Regions from separate parts of the Pseudomonas syringae genome, predicted to be linked through region 1. Evidence: predicted binding sites of a transcription regulator. Region 1 holds the regulator's gene; each other region holds the start of a gene.
What was found. The regulator FliA, encoded in region 1, starts transcription of late flagellar genes. The targets are predictions, from matches to a motif close to CTAAAGTTTNNNNNNNNNNNGCCGNTAA.
Positions count from the first base shown of each region.

Region 1 (5,359 bases):
AGAGCTGGTTCCGGGTGTGCTGTCGCTGTCGTCGCTGCTCAATGTGCTGCAAGCGCTGCTGGCCGAACACGTGCCGGTGCGTGACATCCGCAGCATCGCAGAGTCCATCGCTAACAACGCTGGAAAGAGTCAAGATACCGCCGCTTTGGTCGCGGCCGTGCGCGTCGGTCTGAGTCGCGCAATCGTCCAAAGCATTGTAGGCGTTGAGCCGGAGCTGCCTGTTATCACTCTGGAGCCAAGGTTGGAACAGATATTGCTCAATAGTCTACAGAAGGCCGGTCAGGGTCAGGAAGAAGGCGTTCTGCTTGAGCCAAGCATGGCTGAAAAGCTCCAGCGTTCGTTGATCGAAGCCGCCCAGCGTCAAGAGATGCAAGGGTTGCCGGTGATTCTTCTGGTAGCAGGTCCTGTCCGGGCGATGCTGTCACGATTTGGACGTTTGGCTGTACCGAACATGCATGTTCTGGCGTATCAGGAAATACCGGACAACAAGCAAGTAACCATCGTAGCGACTGTCGGGCCGAACGGCTGAGGTAGTGAGTCATGCAAGTTAAGCGATTTTTCGCCGCCGATATGCGTCAAGCCATGAAGCTGGTTCGTGATGAGCTGGGCGCTGAAGCTGCCATCATCGGTAACCGGCGCATAGCCGGTGGCGTAGAGCTGACTGCTGCTCTGGATTACAAGCTGTCTGCCCTGGCCCCGCGCGTGCCGAACATGGAGCTGGAAGACGAGCTGCGCAAGACTCAGTCGCGCATCGTCTCCGCTCAGGCTGAATTGAACAATCGCAGTGACAGTGACACGTCGGTCAACCTTCAGCTGTTTTCCGGTAAAACCGGCAGCGCTGTCGACACGCACATCGAACCGACACTCGAAGAGCCGCCACGCCCGTTTGCCTATGCGCCTGCCCCTGCTGCAGAGCCTGCCGCCGGCCAGCGCGCTTTCGACTCGATGCGTTCCGAATTGAATGGTCTGCGTGAGCTGCTGGAAGTCCAGCTCGGCTCCCTGGCCTGGAATCAGTTGCAGGGCAGCCGCCCGCAGCAGGCCAACCTGTGGCGCCGCCTGCAACGCGTCGGTCTGTCCGGCCCGCTGTCGCGCGATCTGCTGTCGATGATTCCGGACATCGATGAGCCCCGTCAGGCCTGGCGCATGTTGCTGGCCCACCTGGCACGCATGATTGCCGTCCCTGAGGTCGAGCCGCTGGAAGAGGGTGGCGTGATTGCCATGGTCGGCCCTGCCGGCATGGGCAAGACCACCACACTGGCCAAGCTCGCGGCACGTTATGTCTTGAAGTACGGCCCGCAGAACATTGCGCTGGTCAGCATGGACAGTTTCCGTATCGGCGCTCAGGAGCAGCTCAAGACACTGGGCCGCATCCTCAACGTGCCGGTCACCCATGTCGATCCCGGTCAGTCCCTGGTTCAGGCACTGGAGCCACTGTTGCGCAAACGTGTAGTGCTGATTGACACCGCCGGGCTGCAAGCCAGCGATCCGGCGCTGCGCATGCAGCTGGAAAGTCTGGCAGGCCGTGGCATCAAGTCGCGTAACTATCTGGTGCTGGCAACGACCAGCCAGAAGCAGGTGCTGACGGCGGCTTATCACAGTTACAAACGTTGTGGCCTGGCGGGATGCATTCTGACCAAGCTCGATGAAACAGCCAGCCTCGGCGAAGTCCTGAGCCTGGCGATCAGTCACGAATTACCAGTGGCCTACCTCACGGACGGCCCACGTATTCCTGATGATCTGCACATTCCACGGCGTCACCAGTTGGTCAGTCGTGCCGTGAGCGTGCAGATGCAGGATGAGCCGAGCGAGGAAGCGATGGCTGATATGTTTGCTGACCTCTATCACACCCCTGGCAAGAGAGTGGGTTAAGTGATGGATATTTTTGGAATGTCCCTGCATCAACGGTCTGCCAGGCATTGTTCATTTGTGAATGTGCGGTTCTCGGTGTGGTTTCGGTCTACGCAAGTCAAGGTAAAGAAATAACATGGGCAGCATGCATCCCGTACAGGTGATCGCGGTGACCGGCGGCAAAGGTGGCGTCGGTAAGACTAACGTGTCAGTGAACCTCTCGCTGGCCCTCGCCGAGCTTGGCCGGCGCGTCATGCTGCTGGATGCCGATCTTGGCCTGGCCAATGTCGACGTTCTGCTTGGGCTGACACCCAAACGGACGCTCGCCGATGTGATCGAGGGTCGCTGCGAGTTGCGCGACGTTCTGTTGCAGGGGCCGGGTGGCGTTCGTATCGTGCCTGCTGCTTCCGGCACGCAGAGCATGGTGCATCTGTCTCCCGCCCAGCATGCCGGCTTGATCCAGGCGTTCAGCGAGATTGGCGACAATCTTGATGTGCTGGTGATCGACACGGCTGCCGGTATCGGTGAATCAGTGGTGAGCTTCGTGCGCGCTGCTCAGGAAGTACTGTTGGTGGTATGCGACGAGCCCACGTCGATCACCGATGCCTACGCCCTGATCAAGCTGCTCAATCGCGACTACGGCATGAACCGCTTCCGGGTACTGGCCAACATGGCCCAGAGCCCGCAGGAAGGGCGCAACCTGTTCGCCAAACTGACCAAAGTAACAGACCGTTTTCTTGATGTTGCCCTGCAGTATGTGGGCGCCGTGCCGTACGACGAATGCGTGCGCAAGGCCGTGCAGAAACAGCGTGCCGTCTACGAAGCATTCCCGCGTTCCAAATGTGCACTGGCGTTCAAGGCCATTGCTCAGAAGGTTGATACCTGGCCGTTGCCAGCCAACCCGCGGGGTCATCTCGAGTTCTTCGTCGAGAGACTCGTCCACCAGACCAGCGCGGGGCCTGTGCAATGACTGCGAGCGGCTATCAGATGTACAGCAAGACTTCTCGTAACTCACAATATGAGCTGATCGAGCGGTATGCACCGCTGGTCAAGCGTATTGCCTACCATTTGCTGGCGCGTTTGCCGGCCAGTGTGCAGGTCGAGGATCTGATTCAGGCCGGCATGATCGGTCTGCTTGAAGTCTCCACCAAATACGATTCCACCAAGGGTGCGAGTTTCGAAACCTATGCCGGTATTCGCATCCGTGGAGCCATGCTCGACGAAGTGCGCAAGGGTGACTGGGCGCCTCGCTCGGTACACCGCAATACCCGCATGGTCAGTGACGCAATTCGCGCAATTGAAGCTAAAACCGGACGTGACGCTAAAGATCACGAGGTTGCGGCCGAACTCCAGTTGAGTCTTGATGATTATTACGGGATTTTGAATGATACCTTGGGCAGCCGCCTCTTCAGTTTCGACGACCTGTTACAGGACGGCGATCATGAAGGGCTGCACGAGGACGGCGCGAGCGGTTCGCTCGAGCCGTCGCGCGATCTGGAAGACGAGCGCTTCCAGGCCGCGTTGGCCGATGCAATTGCCAATTTGCCGGAGCGTGAGCGTCTGGTGTTGGCGCTGTACTATGACGAAGAGCTGAACCTGAAGGAAATCGGAGAGGTTCTAGGGGTCAGCGAATCGCGAGTCAGTCAGTTACACAGCCAGTGCGCAGCTCGTTTGCGAGGGCGTTTGGGGGAGTGGCGAGCGCGTTGACGGCAGGGCGCGACGTTTGTCGCGCGTTGTCTGCATGCCGGCTGTGCAAAGCGTTACGTGGTAACAGGATAGACGAGGCAGGGGCCTGTCGGGCAGCGTCTCGATGGGCTTTAGTCGCAGTCTTGACTGTCGTTGTGCCAAGCCCGTCTTCGTTTCGTATAGCTGGGAGTGTGCTGTGCCAGTATTGATTGAACAGCGTGTTCAGGTGCTGAACGCGTTAAAGACTGCTTGGAGGTCGAATTGGACAAGAACATGAAAATCCTCATCGTTGATGACTTCTCAACGATGCGGCGGATCATCAAGAACCTGTTGCGTGATCTGGGGTTTACCAACACGTCGGAAGCCGATGATGGTCTGACCGCATTGCCGATGCTGCAGAGCGGTGCCTTTGACTTTCTGGTGACGGACTGGAACATGCCTGGCATGTCCGGCATCGACCTGTTGCGTCAGGTTCGTGCGGATGAGCGCCTGAAGAATCTTCCGGTGCTGATGGTCACTGCCGAGGCCAAGCGTGAGCAGATCATCGAAGCTGCGCAGGCAGGGGTGAACGGTTATGTAGTCAAGCCATTCACGGCTCAAGCGCTGAAAGAGAAGATCGAAAAGATCTTTGACCGCGTCAATAGCTGATGCATGCCGTGAGGGCGCTATGGATAACACTGATTCGATGGCCGACTTTGAGTCGACCTTAAAAAGACACGCGCAAGAACTTGTCACCAGCCTTGAAAAAGGTCGTTTCGGCGAGGCTGTGCAGCTGATCCATGAGCTCAACCAGACACGTGACCGCGGCCTTTATCAGGAAGTGGGCAAGCTGACGCGCGAGCTGCACAGTGCAATCGTCAACTTCCAGATCGATCCGCATATGCCTCAGGCCGAGGAGGTGTCGCAGATCACTGATGCCACCGAGCGTCTGTCGTACGTCGTCCGGCTGACCGAGAATGCGGCCAACCGCACAATGGATCTGGTCGAGGAAAGCACGCCGCTCATGAACGGTCTGAGTACCGACGCCAAGGCGTTGAGCGAAGACTGGGGGCGTTTCATGCGCCGCGAAATCGGTGCCGAAGAATTTCGCGAACTCGCCAAGCGGGTCGATGGTTTTCTGACGCGTACCGAGAAGGAAACCCATGAGGTCTCCGCACACCTCAACGACATTCTGCTTGCCCAGGATTACCAGGACCTCACCGGTCAGGTCATCAAGCGTGTCACGCAACTGGTCACTGAAGTAGAAGGCAATTTGCTCAAACTGGTGCTCATGGCCAGCCATGTCGATCGCTTCGCAGGCATCGAACATGACGAAGAATCCATCCTTGCTGAAAAAGATCCTAAAAAACATCTCGCCAAGGGTGAAGGTCCGCAGATTCATGCCGATAAACGTGAAGACGTCGTATCCGGACAGGATGATGTAGACGATCTGCTATCGAGCCTCGGCTTCTAAGATCTGTTGACGGTTAATTTTAGGGAGCACCCCATGAGCTTCGGCGCCGATGAAGAAATCCTTCAGGATTTTCTGGTAGAGGCCGGCGAAATTCTGGAGCAGTTGTCAGAGCAATTGGTCGAGCTGGAAAGCCGACCGGATGATGCTGATCTGCTCAATGCAATTTTTCGCGGTTTTCACACTGTAAAAGGGGGCGCCGGCTTCCTCCAGCTCCATGAGCTGGTGGAGTGCTGCCATATCGCCGAAAACGTGTTCGACATCCTGCGCAAGGGCGAACGACGCGTTGATTCCGAACTGATGGATGTGGTCCTGGAAGCTCTGGACGCCGTCAACAGCATGTTTGGTCAAGTACGTGAACGGACTGATGTCACG
Region 1 is NZ_CP066265.1:1,682,993-1,688,351, forward strand. Features, by position in the region: gene flhA (flagellar biosynthesis protein FlhA) at 1-529, shown strand, start outside; gene flhF (flagellar biosynthesis protein FlhF) at 541-1,869, shown strand; gene fleN (flagellar synthesis regulator FleN) at 1,985-2,818, shown strand; gene fliA (RNA polymerase sigma factor FliA) at 2,815-3,555, shown strand; gene I9H07_RS07680 (chemotaxis response regulator CheY) at 3,808-4,182, shown strand; gene I9H07_RS07685 (protein phosphatase CheZ) at 4,202-4,987, shown strand; gene I9H07_RS07690 (chemotaxis protein CheA) at 5,021-5,359, shown strand, end outside.

Region 2 (5,359 bases), 2.7 Mb from region 1:
GAATTCGTGAGCTATGTGTCCACTGGCGACGAAGGCGACGGCTATATGTGGGAATGCCCCGACCTGTTTCGCCTCAATGGACGCGACGTACTGCTTTACTCCCCCCAGGGCATGCCGGCACAGCGCTACGGGCGACTGAACAGGTTCCACACCGGCTATCGAGTGGGCCAGGTCGACAATCAATGGCAATTCACCGGCGGGCCCTTTATCGAGCTGGACAGCGGCCACGACTTCTATGCAGCGCAGACGCTGGTGGCCGCCGATGGCAGACGTCTGCTGTGGGCGTGGATCGATATGTGGGAAAGCCCGACCCCCACCGAGGCGCATCACTGGCGCGGCATGCTCGGCCTGCCACGCGAACTTGAACTGCATGCCGATCGCCTTTGCATGCAGCCCGCACGCGAACTGACGGCGTTGCGCGACACGGTATTACCAGGCACTCCTTGGTGGAGCGAAGCGGGTAGCCAATGGCTAACCGACGTACATGGCGACATGCTCGAAATCCACGTGCATCTTGACCTGCTCGACTGCATCGAAGGCCACTTGGGCGTAGCCTTGCGTTGCAGCGCCGATGGCAAACAGCAGACTCTGCTTTACTACGACGCAGCGCTAAAGCGTTTGATTTTGGACCGCGATCAGTCGGGCACCCACGTCAGCGGTCAACGCAGCGTGGCAATAGACCCACAACACGGCCAACTGGAGCTAAGAGTGTTCCTTGATCGCTCGTCCATTGAGGTGTTCGACAACAACGGCAGCTTCTCTTTCAGCAGCCGCCTTTATCCACAGATCGACAGCCTGGGGGTGAAACTTATTGCCAACGGAACCGGAGGCCAAGTCTGCATTGCCAACGCATGGACGCTCTCCTCGGGCTACCTGTAGGCCATATCATTGAAGTCGCGAAAAAAACCAGGTCTCTGTAGCATGATAATCATCAGTCAACCCGACAGGCCCGCCTCGCATGACCTCAGTTAAAGACGTTGCAAAACTGGCCGGTGTGTCGCTGATGACGGTGTCTCGAGCGCTCAATGATCCGGGAAAGCTGAGCCCCGAGACTTATCAGCGAGTGCGCAACGCGATCGATGAGCTTCAATTCGTACCAAGCCTGTCGGCTCGCAGGATTCGCGGCGACAACCTGCAGACCCGAACCATCGGCGTATTTGCCCTGGACACTGCGACGACGCCGTTTGCGGTCGAGCTGCTGCTGTCAATCGAACAGACCGCGCAGCAGGCAGGCTGGAACGTATTTATCCTTAACCTGCTAAGCAATCCGCCTACCGACCAGAACATTGACCTGATGCTGTCGCATCGCCCCGACGGGTTGATCTTCAGCGCCATGGGGTTACGCAAAGTGAGCATTCCCCAGCGCTTGAAGAGCAAACCGCTGGTACTCGCCAACTGCGTAGCCGATGACAGCAGCCTCGTCAGTTATGTGCCAGACGACGAAACAGGACAGTACCGCGCCTTGCACCACGCGTTCAGCAAGGGCTATCGACGCCCGCTGTTCATCAACCTGCCTAAACAGAGCCTGGCCTGGGAAATTCGGCAAGCGGGTATGCTACGTGCCTGCAAGGCATTCGGCCTGGCTGCCGACGAACGCTTGCAGTACAACCTGTCCGAGCATGACGCCTATTGGGAAACCGCCGCCATCCTCGAACGGCACATGATTGATGGCCGTCCGCAGTTCGACATTCTGATCTGCGGCAATGACCGGATTGCCTTTTGTGCCTACCAGCTGCTGCTGGGCCGAGGCCTGAAAATCCCCGGCGATGTCGCCGTGCTCGGTTACGACAACATGATCGGCATTGCCGAGCTGTTCATACCCGCTCTGACCACGGTGCAGTTGCCGTATTACGAGATCGGTCGCAATGCTGCACGGCACTTGATAGAAAGCCTCGACGTCTCGGGATCCCAGCCGGTGGATTGCCCGCTGGTGGTCAGAGAATCGTTATGAAGCCTTGCGTGGGATAGCCCATGCATCAAGTCGTCACGCGGGACGATCCCGACAACAGCGACTGCTCTTGAGGCCTGACTTTCCCCCCTGAAACTCTGACCGTATTGAATAGCTACGATTTAGAGGGGTGGGAACGGCTGGGCGTCCGGCCATCCTCCAAGAGTGGTTTTTCTCTTGCTTTTCAATTGCCTACTGATGGAAAGCTGTAATTAACTCTGATTTACATAAACTTTCGCCCCAAAAAAGCGCACTAAAAAACTCAATAACACAAAACCGGGCAGAACTAATAAAGGGAGCAAGCCCGATGCCCTCAAGTTATATTTTTAGTAGCCGATAGGTCTAAAACTATGAAAAATCAATTCTACCAGGAGGTCAGTGACAATGAGAAATCTGAAAGTATCAGCGCGTGCAGCACTCAGCTTTATGTTTATTGCGCTCCTATTGGTCGCCTTGGGTGGTATTTCAGTATGGAAAATGGGAGAAATCCGCGAGACGGCCAGAGACCTTGAAGACGACGCCTTGGCCAGCGTGGTGGTTGCCGACCGGATCAATGCCTCCATGTTGCGCCTGAGGCTGGAAGTCCGCCGAATGCTTTCACAGACGGATCCGCAAGACATTGCCACGACGACCCGTACGATCGCCACGCTTAACGAGGAATTAAAGAAACAAATCAAGCTCTATGTTCCTTTTGTTTCGGGCGAAAATGCGAACCCAAAAGAAGTGCAACTGTTCACGGTCGTCTCTGATAACACTGACAAAATGCTGGTTGCATTTGATGAAGTGACCTCACTTATTCGGCGAAATACGCCGACTGAAGCTCTGGCCTATCTAAGCTCCAATGTGACCCCTGTTACCCGTCTTCTTGACGGTGCCGTGACCGGACTTGTTCAACTTAACATTGACGAGGCCGCAAACTCAGGAAAAGAATCCGAGGATTCGTATCAAAGTGGTTTGACGTTTGTAATCTTTATTATTGCAGCCGCGACGCTGGCGACGATTGTGCTGGCCGTGCTGTTTACCAAAAGTATTGTTACACCGTTGCGCGACATGTTGCGGGTCAACGACACCATCGCCAAAGGTGATCTGCGCAGCGTGATTACTGTCACGGGCAAAGACGAATTTTCCGACTTGATGCGTTCCACCCAAGTCATGCAAAACAACCTGCGCGATACGATCAAGCTGATTGGCGATTCATCCACTCAACTGGCGTCCGCCGCCGAGGAAATGAACGCGGTCACCGAAGAGTCCAGCAGAGGTTTGCTGCGCCAGAATAACGAAATCGATCAGGCGGCCACTGCAGTCAACCAGATGACCGCTGCGGTCGATGAGGTGGCGCGTAATGCTGCCGCTGCATCGGATGCAGCTAAAGCCTCTGATCAATCAACCCGCACCGGCGCAGCGCGGGTCACCAGCACGGTCAATGCCATCGAGAAACTGAGCAAGACCGTGCAGAGCACCAGTGTCGATGTAGAGCGTCTGGCCGTGCAGTCCAGGGACATCAGCAAGGTGTTGGAAGTCATTCGTACGATTGCGGAGCAAACCAATCTCCTGGCCTTGAATGCGGCAATCGAAGCGGCACGGGCAGGTGAGCAGGGACGCGGTTTTGCGGTGGTGGCCGATGAAGTCAGAGCGTTGGCACATCGCACCCAGACCTCGACTCAGGAAATCGAGAAAATGATTGGCGACATCCTCACGGGCACTGCACAGGCCACCAAGGCCATGAGTGAAAGTTGCGATCAGGCCGATGGCACACTCACCATTGCTCATGAAGCCGGAGCAGCGCTGACCCTGATCGCGAAAGCGATCAATGAAATCAACGAAATGAACCTGATGATTGCAACCGCATCGGAGCAGCAGGCGCAGGTCGCACGCTCGGTCGACGGCAACCTGATGAGTATTCGTGATCTTTCTATCCAGAGCGCAACGGGGGCCAATCAAACAGCAGCGGCAAGTTCCGAGCTCTCAGTGCTTGCTGTAGACATGAGCAAGCTGGTGGCGAGGTTCTCGCTCTAAGGGTTTTCTACTGCTTCCAGGTCGGACCGCTGGGGATGCTGTGGATACTGACTCCACAGCAAATGACTCGTCAGAGGAGCGCATGATCGCCCCTCTTAGCCATGAATTTAATACGTGTCAGTCAGCACTGCCGGTCAGCAGTGTTTTTGTCGCCGCCACTACATCCTCTTTGCGCATCAGGCTTTCGCCGACCAGAAAGGTAGTGATGCCGGATTTTTTGAGCCGTAGGCAATCATTATGGTTACCTATTCCACTTTCGCCGACCAGAAGTTTGCCTGCGGGCACCATTGATGACAGTCGCTCGCTCACGCCGAGGTCTACTTCGAAGGTATGCAGGTTGCGATTATTGACGCCGAGCAGCGGGGAAGACAGTTTGAGCGCACGCTCCATTTCATGTTCGTCATGCACCTCTACCAAAACGTCCATTCCCAGCGTCATGGCCGCACTTTCAAGTTCGGCAGCCAGGTCATCACTCAATGAGGCCATGATCAACAATATGCAGTCCGCACCCCAGGCACGAGCCTCATACACTTGGTAAGTATCAAACATGAAGTCTTTGCGCAGCACTGGAAGGGCGCAAGCATTTCGCGCGTCAATGAGAAACTGCGGGGAGCCCTGAAAGCTTGGCGTGTCGGTAAGAACGGATAAACAGGCAGCCCCACCGGTTTCATAAGCCTTCGCCAGCTCGGGAGGGTTGAAGTCTTCGCGAATCAGACCTTTTGATGGGCTTGCTTTTTTTATTTCTGCAATTAGCCCCATCAGACCCTGCTGTTCTTTAACTTTCAGCGCTTTATAAAAACCGCGGGGGCTGGACTGTTCGAGGGCAAGCTGCTTGAGGCGACTTAATGGCAAACTCGCTTTTGCTGCCTCTATTTCCTGAAGCTTATAACGTTTTATTTTATTTAAAATATCACTCATGACAGTCACTCATATTAGCGGGCAGTCTGTTGCGTTAAGCCCTGTGGCATTTCGACGCAAGAATTATCATCCTTGCCCTCTAGCACTATTTAAACCAGCGTACATTCACTAACCCACAAATAATAATTAAATTTAATTTATCAATCTTTAAATACCATGATCAATAAATATATCATAATGATGCCTGATGCAAACCCAGAAAACCTGGTCTTCGGTCACGCGCCCTTTCATTTAAGCCAGGTGATCAAGATGGCAAAACAATATCAACTTACCGTTGCAGCCTGGGATATAGCGTATCGTCCCAAAAATAAATCCTCTAATAAAAACATCTTTGCATGCTCGCTGATTACACCACTGGGAGCGCAGCGGCACTCTGGCGATCTTGCGCTCGCTACGGCGTGCCTGCCAAAGGGCAAACGTTTCCAACTGACGATGCGAGGTGACAGGTGTCTCAAGAACAGCTCATAAAAGTGCTCG
Region 2 is NZ_CP066265.1:4,527,708-4,533,066, forward strand. Features, by position in the region: gene I9H07_RS20185 (glycoside hydrolase family 32 protein) at 1-879, shown strand, start outside; gene I9H07_RS20190 (LacI family DNA-binding transcriptional regulator) at 959-1,951, shown strand; gene I9H07_RS20195 (methyl-accepting chemotaxis protein) at 2,333-3,964, shown strand; gene trpC (indole-3-glycerol phosphate synthase TrpC) at 4,082-4,882, opposite strand; gene I9H07_RS20205 (MEKHLA domain-containing protein) at 5,353-5,359, shown strand, end outside.
Region 2: I9H07_RS20195 (methyl-accepting chemotaxis protein) is a predicted target of FliA. The motif match lies at 2,261-2,288, and genes of this name have one in related genera.

Region 3 (5,359 bases), 570 kb from region 1:
TCGCTGTAGCTGAAGGCCTCATGCATCACCAGCACTTCGCCTTCATTATGGCCATCGATCACCACGGTAAAGCGCTTGGTGACCTCGCCTGAACGCTTCTGGAACATGCCCCAGGCTTCGACGCGCCCGGTGAAGTACTTGCGCAGATCAAGCTTCGGCGCCTCCTGACTGTAGTGCGTGACCGGCACGCCACCACAACCGCTCAAAACCAGGCCAAGGCCCAGTACTACCATCCATTTTCTGAGCATGCGCCCTCCTTGAGTCATCATCAGCCTGCTTTCCCGAGCAGCTCTTCACGCAGCTCCGGGTTGCGGGTTTTCGGGTCAAGCCAGATGGAGAAGAATGCCTTGGCGAACTGGCTGTCGGGCACGACATGCTGGAGCTTGTCGCCCACGTAGAAGCGTGCCTCACGGCCAGGTAGATAGACGCCGGTGATCTTCATGCCCGGTTGCACATCAACGAACGATTGCTGCATTTGCTGACGCCATGCCGTCAACTGATCATCACTGACAGCGGCCCCGGAAATACGCTTGATCTCATCGATGCTGGCATCAACCAGGTCTTCGCGGTCAATGTCTCGGTGATAAGTGAGTTCGAGTGCCAGCGGAGCGTCCGCCGTGAAAGGCTTTGCCGGGCTGGACAGCCTGGCGGTGTAGATGCGGAACCCGAACAGCGTCAGTTCGCCGCTGCCTACCACCTGCGCATTGGGTAGCGCTTCACGCCAGTCTGCCAAGGCACTGCTGCTGAGCAGGATCAGAAACCATAACCATCGTGGCGCGAGCACGGGCATCGACAACCTCGGAAGATGTACTGCCAGCTTAAATACCAGCAGCCAGAAAGTCGTAAGAGTCAGCGGCGTGGTCTATACCGAAACCGGAAAAAACAGCGCCAAACACGCTGACTCCTGGCCGGAATTTATACCACCCGATTCCCTTTGTACAACAATAAGACAGGATAAAGAGCTGACGCTGAAACGGTTCTGCTCTCTGGCTGATATGACCTGCTCCCTGACAGCGTCGGGGGGAGCAGGCCTGGCACGATATGCCCGATCCTCAGGCCACCTGCGAGTGCGCATGGCGCTGGGTTTTTTGCCATTCGCTTTTCAACGCTTGCAGCGTGTGTTCCATGAACGTGCGATCCGCAGCGGCTTTTCTGCCAACATAGCCCTGCCCACGACGGAACATCTTCAGCGCAACGCGCATTTCCGGGTGAGCATCGCGGAATTCGCACTCCTGGGTATGCGGCGCCATGGCATCGACGTGCACTTCTCCGGACTCGGCAATCCATACAATATGGTCATCCAGCGTATCTTTGCGCTCGGCAAACAGAAGCGCCAGCTGATCAATAGTCGGTTGTTGGTTGATATTCATGTTGATGCTCCTTCACTCGCAGACTGTTCAATAGTTGATACATCAAGTTCATGTGCCAGACGTTCATCCACGAACCGCGATAGAGCGTTCGTCGAATACAGTTCCGGCCCTCAAGGACATGCAGGTAGCCTTGATGAGAAGCCGCTACACAACGGCGTCAACGTTAGCGAGAAGAAGTCACGAAACCCAAAGACCCGACCCAGAATCGACAATCGATCCGATACAAGCATCATGAGGACGTTTCGCCAGCTTCTCGCCTTTATCGACGACAATGCCAGGTCAGCTTCATCAATCTGCCTTGTGGGCAGCCTACATCCGGGAACATCTCGACGGCTTGCCGAGCCTGTTCAGTACCGCTTTGCTGCGCTCCCGATCAGGGAGACAGCTGCATAATGCAAGGGCAAATGCAGCGCGTCAACGATTATGTAGTGATTATTTTTTATCACTACATAATCGTATGAAGGACGTGAAGTTACGTGAAAAGGTGACTGAATGGTCATGACCGAGGGAGGATATCGCGGGGCTGTGTGAGCGTGTTTCCTGGGTGATCGGTATTCACTTGAACACTGGCGCAATGCTGCAAAAAAAAGCCTGAAAGCTCACGCTCCCAGGCCTTTGAACATCAAACCAGACGCCTTACCCTCAACTCACCCTGAACCGCCCCACCAACCCCTGCTGCTGCTCAGCCAGCCGAGCCAGTTCGCGGCTGGTGACGGCTGTCTGCTCGGCACCGGCGCTGACCTGAATGACCAAGGCGTTGATGTCGTGGACATTGCGGTGGATTTCTTCGGCGACCAGGCTTTGTTCCTCGGCAGCCGAAGCGACCTGGATGTTGCGGTCGCTGATGCTGGCGATGCCTTCGGCGATTTCTTCGAGCAATTCGCCCGCACGCACAACGTTTGTTGCGCCTTGCTGGGCCTTGCCGAGGGTTTCCTGCATGGAGCTTGCGGCACGGTCGGAGCCGGATTGCAGGTTGGCGATCATGTTCTGGATGCTGACGGTCGATTCCTGAGTCTTCTTGGCGAGATTCCTCACTTCGTCGGCCACCACTGCGAAGCCACGGCCTTGCTCGCCGGCACGTGCGGCTTCGATGGCGGCGTTGAGTGCCAGCAGGTTGGTCTGATCGGCCACACCGCGAATGACGTCGAGGACCGAGGAGATCGAATCGCTCTCACCTTTGAGTTCGTCGATGATCCGCGACGTCTGTTCGGCCTGGACCGAAAGACCTTTGATCAGAGTGACGGTGTTGTCGATCTCGATCTTGCCCTGCATCGTGCTGGCGTTGACACGTTGTGACATGGCCGACGCATCGGTGGTGCTGCGTGCAACGTCTTTGACCGTCGAGCTCATCTGGCTGATGGCAGTGGCGACCTGATCAGTGCCCTGACGCTGCTGTGCCACGTTCTGATTGGTCTGCAATGCCACCGCCGAAGACTGTTCCGCAGCCGTGGCAACCTGCGCCGTGGCGCTGCCGATTTCGCGGATGACTTCGCTGATCTGTTGCGCCATGTTGTCCAGGTTGCGCGAGATCTCACCAAACTCGTCCTTGCCCGTGTAACGGGTTCTGGCGGTCAGATCGCGGGTGGAAAGTGTGATCAGGGTGCGGTTCACGTCGACTACGGCGATCTTGATGTTGCGGATGATCACCGACGCCAGCCAGAGCACGGCAATCAGCATGACGATTACAGTGCCGATTGCGACGTACAGGCTGCGCTCAGCGTCTTTGCGTGCATCGCTGGCCAGGCCCACGACGGTCTGCCCCAACTCGGCTTCTACCTGAGCCATCATGTCGATACGTACGGTAGCAAGGTTGAACCAGTCTTCCGGTTTGACATTGAGCGGATCGCCCAACGGGGTATCAAAGCCCAGTCGTTGCAGGCGCGCCACTTCCAGCGAGCCTGGCTGCTGCAAGACAGCACTCAGTTTGCTTTTGAAAACGTCCGGGGCCCAGCGCTGAAAGGCTTCGTAGTAACCGGAGAATTCACCGAGGTTGCGGCTGAAACGCGACAACAGGGCTGAGTCGAAACGGTTCTGGTTGAAGGCCAGGCCAAGCAATACCCGTTCGCGGCCTGCACGCTCTTTCATGTCGACAAATTGATTGAGCGAACTCAGTGCGCGGAGAATTTCAGGGTCTTCGATACTGGCTTCAAGCGAGTAGGTAAAACCGATAAGTGTTTTGATGATGTCAGTGAAACGCGTGCCGGACTCGGTATTGTTGATTGCCAGCGAATCAACTTTGGCGCGAAGCGCAAGCAGATCATCCAGTGCCCGCTTTACACCATCCAGCCCGGGAATGCCTTCCGTCGATTGGGCGCGCATCGCGCTGATCGCCTTGTCGGATTCCTGGCGAAAGGTCTTCAGCTTGTCTTGCATCGACTTGCCGCCGCTGCCCAGAAACACACCACTGGCGCCGCGTTCGCGCTGCAGGGTGGTCACTACGTCACTGAGTTTCTGCGCGGCGCTGGTGGCCGTGACCGCTCGACTGTTGTCGCTGAGCGTCTCGCGTTTGTCGGCGACAAAAATACCGGCGAACGCAAGGAAGCCCAACAGGGGGAACATAAGAATAAGCAGCAGTTTCATACTCAAAGGAGCATTTCTAAGCATTACAGACCTCATAACTCACAGACTTTCTATAAAAACGCTCCAGGTCCAACGCTCTTTCAACGGCGACGTTTTTTATAACCAGAGAGGGTTCAGTAATCAGCCTGCCGTAGCTGGTATTGCCTCCATCCAATTGTTTCGGCGGTGAAGTGCCAAGCTTTACCTGCTGGTCTGCTTTAATTTGCAGCGGTATGAGACTGTTTGCATTTACGCTGGTTGATAACACGCACAAGGGAAAACCCTATGATCAAGAAAGTCGGCCCTACCGAGATCAAACCTGTCCACCATGCGTCCTGCCATTGCGGCGCGATCATGCTGGAGCTGGACTTGCCGGACGGCATTGTTGACCCGCGACGCTGTGACTGCTCGTTGTGCAGGCGCAGAGGCGCGATTGTCGCTTCAGTGGCGAAGAACGGGGTACGAGTGGTTCACGGGCAAAGTGTGCTCAAGCTGTATCAGTTCAATACGCGTACCGCCGAGCATTATTTTTGCGGCAGATGCGGGGTCTACACCCACCATCAGCGACGTTCCAACCCCGATGAATACGGGTACAACGTCGCCTGCCTGGAAGGTGTGAATCCTTTCGATCTGGGGCAGGTGAAGGTCAGTGACGGGGTCAATCATCCCTCCGACCGCCCCGTTGTTGAAGCGCCTGAGTGTGATTAACGCAGGTTGGTCTTGGCCAGCTCCAGCACTTCGCTGCCACGCCCGCTCATGATCGCGCGCATCATGTACAGGCTGAAGCCCTTGGCCTGCGCCAGCTTGATCTTCGGCGGAATACCCAGTTCCTGCTTGGCGGTCACCACGTCGATCAGCACCGGGCCTGGATGATCGAAGGCCTTGCGCAACGCGGCGGGCAACTCTTCGGCGTTTTCGACGCGTAACCCGAGAATGCCTGCGCCCAGCGCGATACCGGCGAAGTTGGTCTCGTGCAGGTCGGTGCCATGCGGCACATAGCCGCTGGCTTTCATTTCCATGTCGACGAAGCCCAGCGAGCTGTTGTTGAACACCACCATTTTGATCGGCAGATTCAACTGACGAATGCTCAGCAGGTCACCGAGCAGCATCGACAGGCCGCCATCGCCGCACAATGCCACCACCTGACGATCCGGGTGTTCGGCCTTGGCACCAAGCGCCTGCGGCAAGGCGTTGGCCATCGAACCGTGGTTGAACGAGCCCAGCAGGCTGCGTTTGCCGTTCATGTGCAGGTAGCGCGCGGCCCACAGGGTCGGCGTGCCGACATCGACGGTGAAGATCGCATCGGCATCAGCCTGCTCGTCGACCAGCCGGGTCAGGTACTGCGGGTGAATCGGCGTGCCATTCGGCGTGGGTGTGGCCAGCTCGTCGAGTTCCTCACGCGCCTTGGCGTAGTGTTTGAGGGCCTTGTC
Region 3 is NZ_CP066265.1:2,256,185-2,261,543, reverse strand. Features, by position in the region: gene I9H07_RS10155 (DUF3833 domain-containing protein) at 1-248, opposite strand, end outside; gene I9H07_RS10150 (chalcone isomerase family protein) at 269-784, opposite strand; gene I9H07_RS10145 (hypothetical protein) at 1,053-1,370, opposite strand; gene I9H07_RS10140 (methyl-accepting chemotaxis protein) at 2,013-3,929, opposite strand; gene I9H07_RS10135 (GFA family protein) at 4,215-4,637, shown strand; gene poxB (ubiquinone-dependent pyruvate dehydrogenase) at 4,634-5,359, opposite strand, start outside.
Region 3: I9H07_RS10140 (methyl-accepting chemotaxis protein) is a predicted target of FliA. The motif match lies at 4,107-4,134, and genes of this name have one in related genera.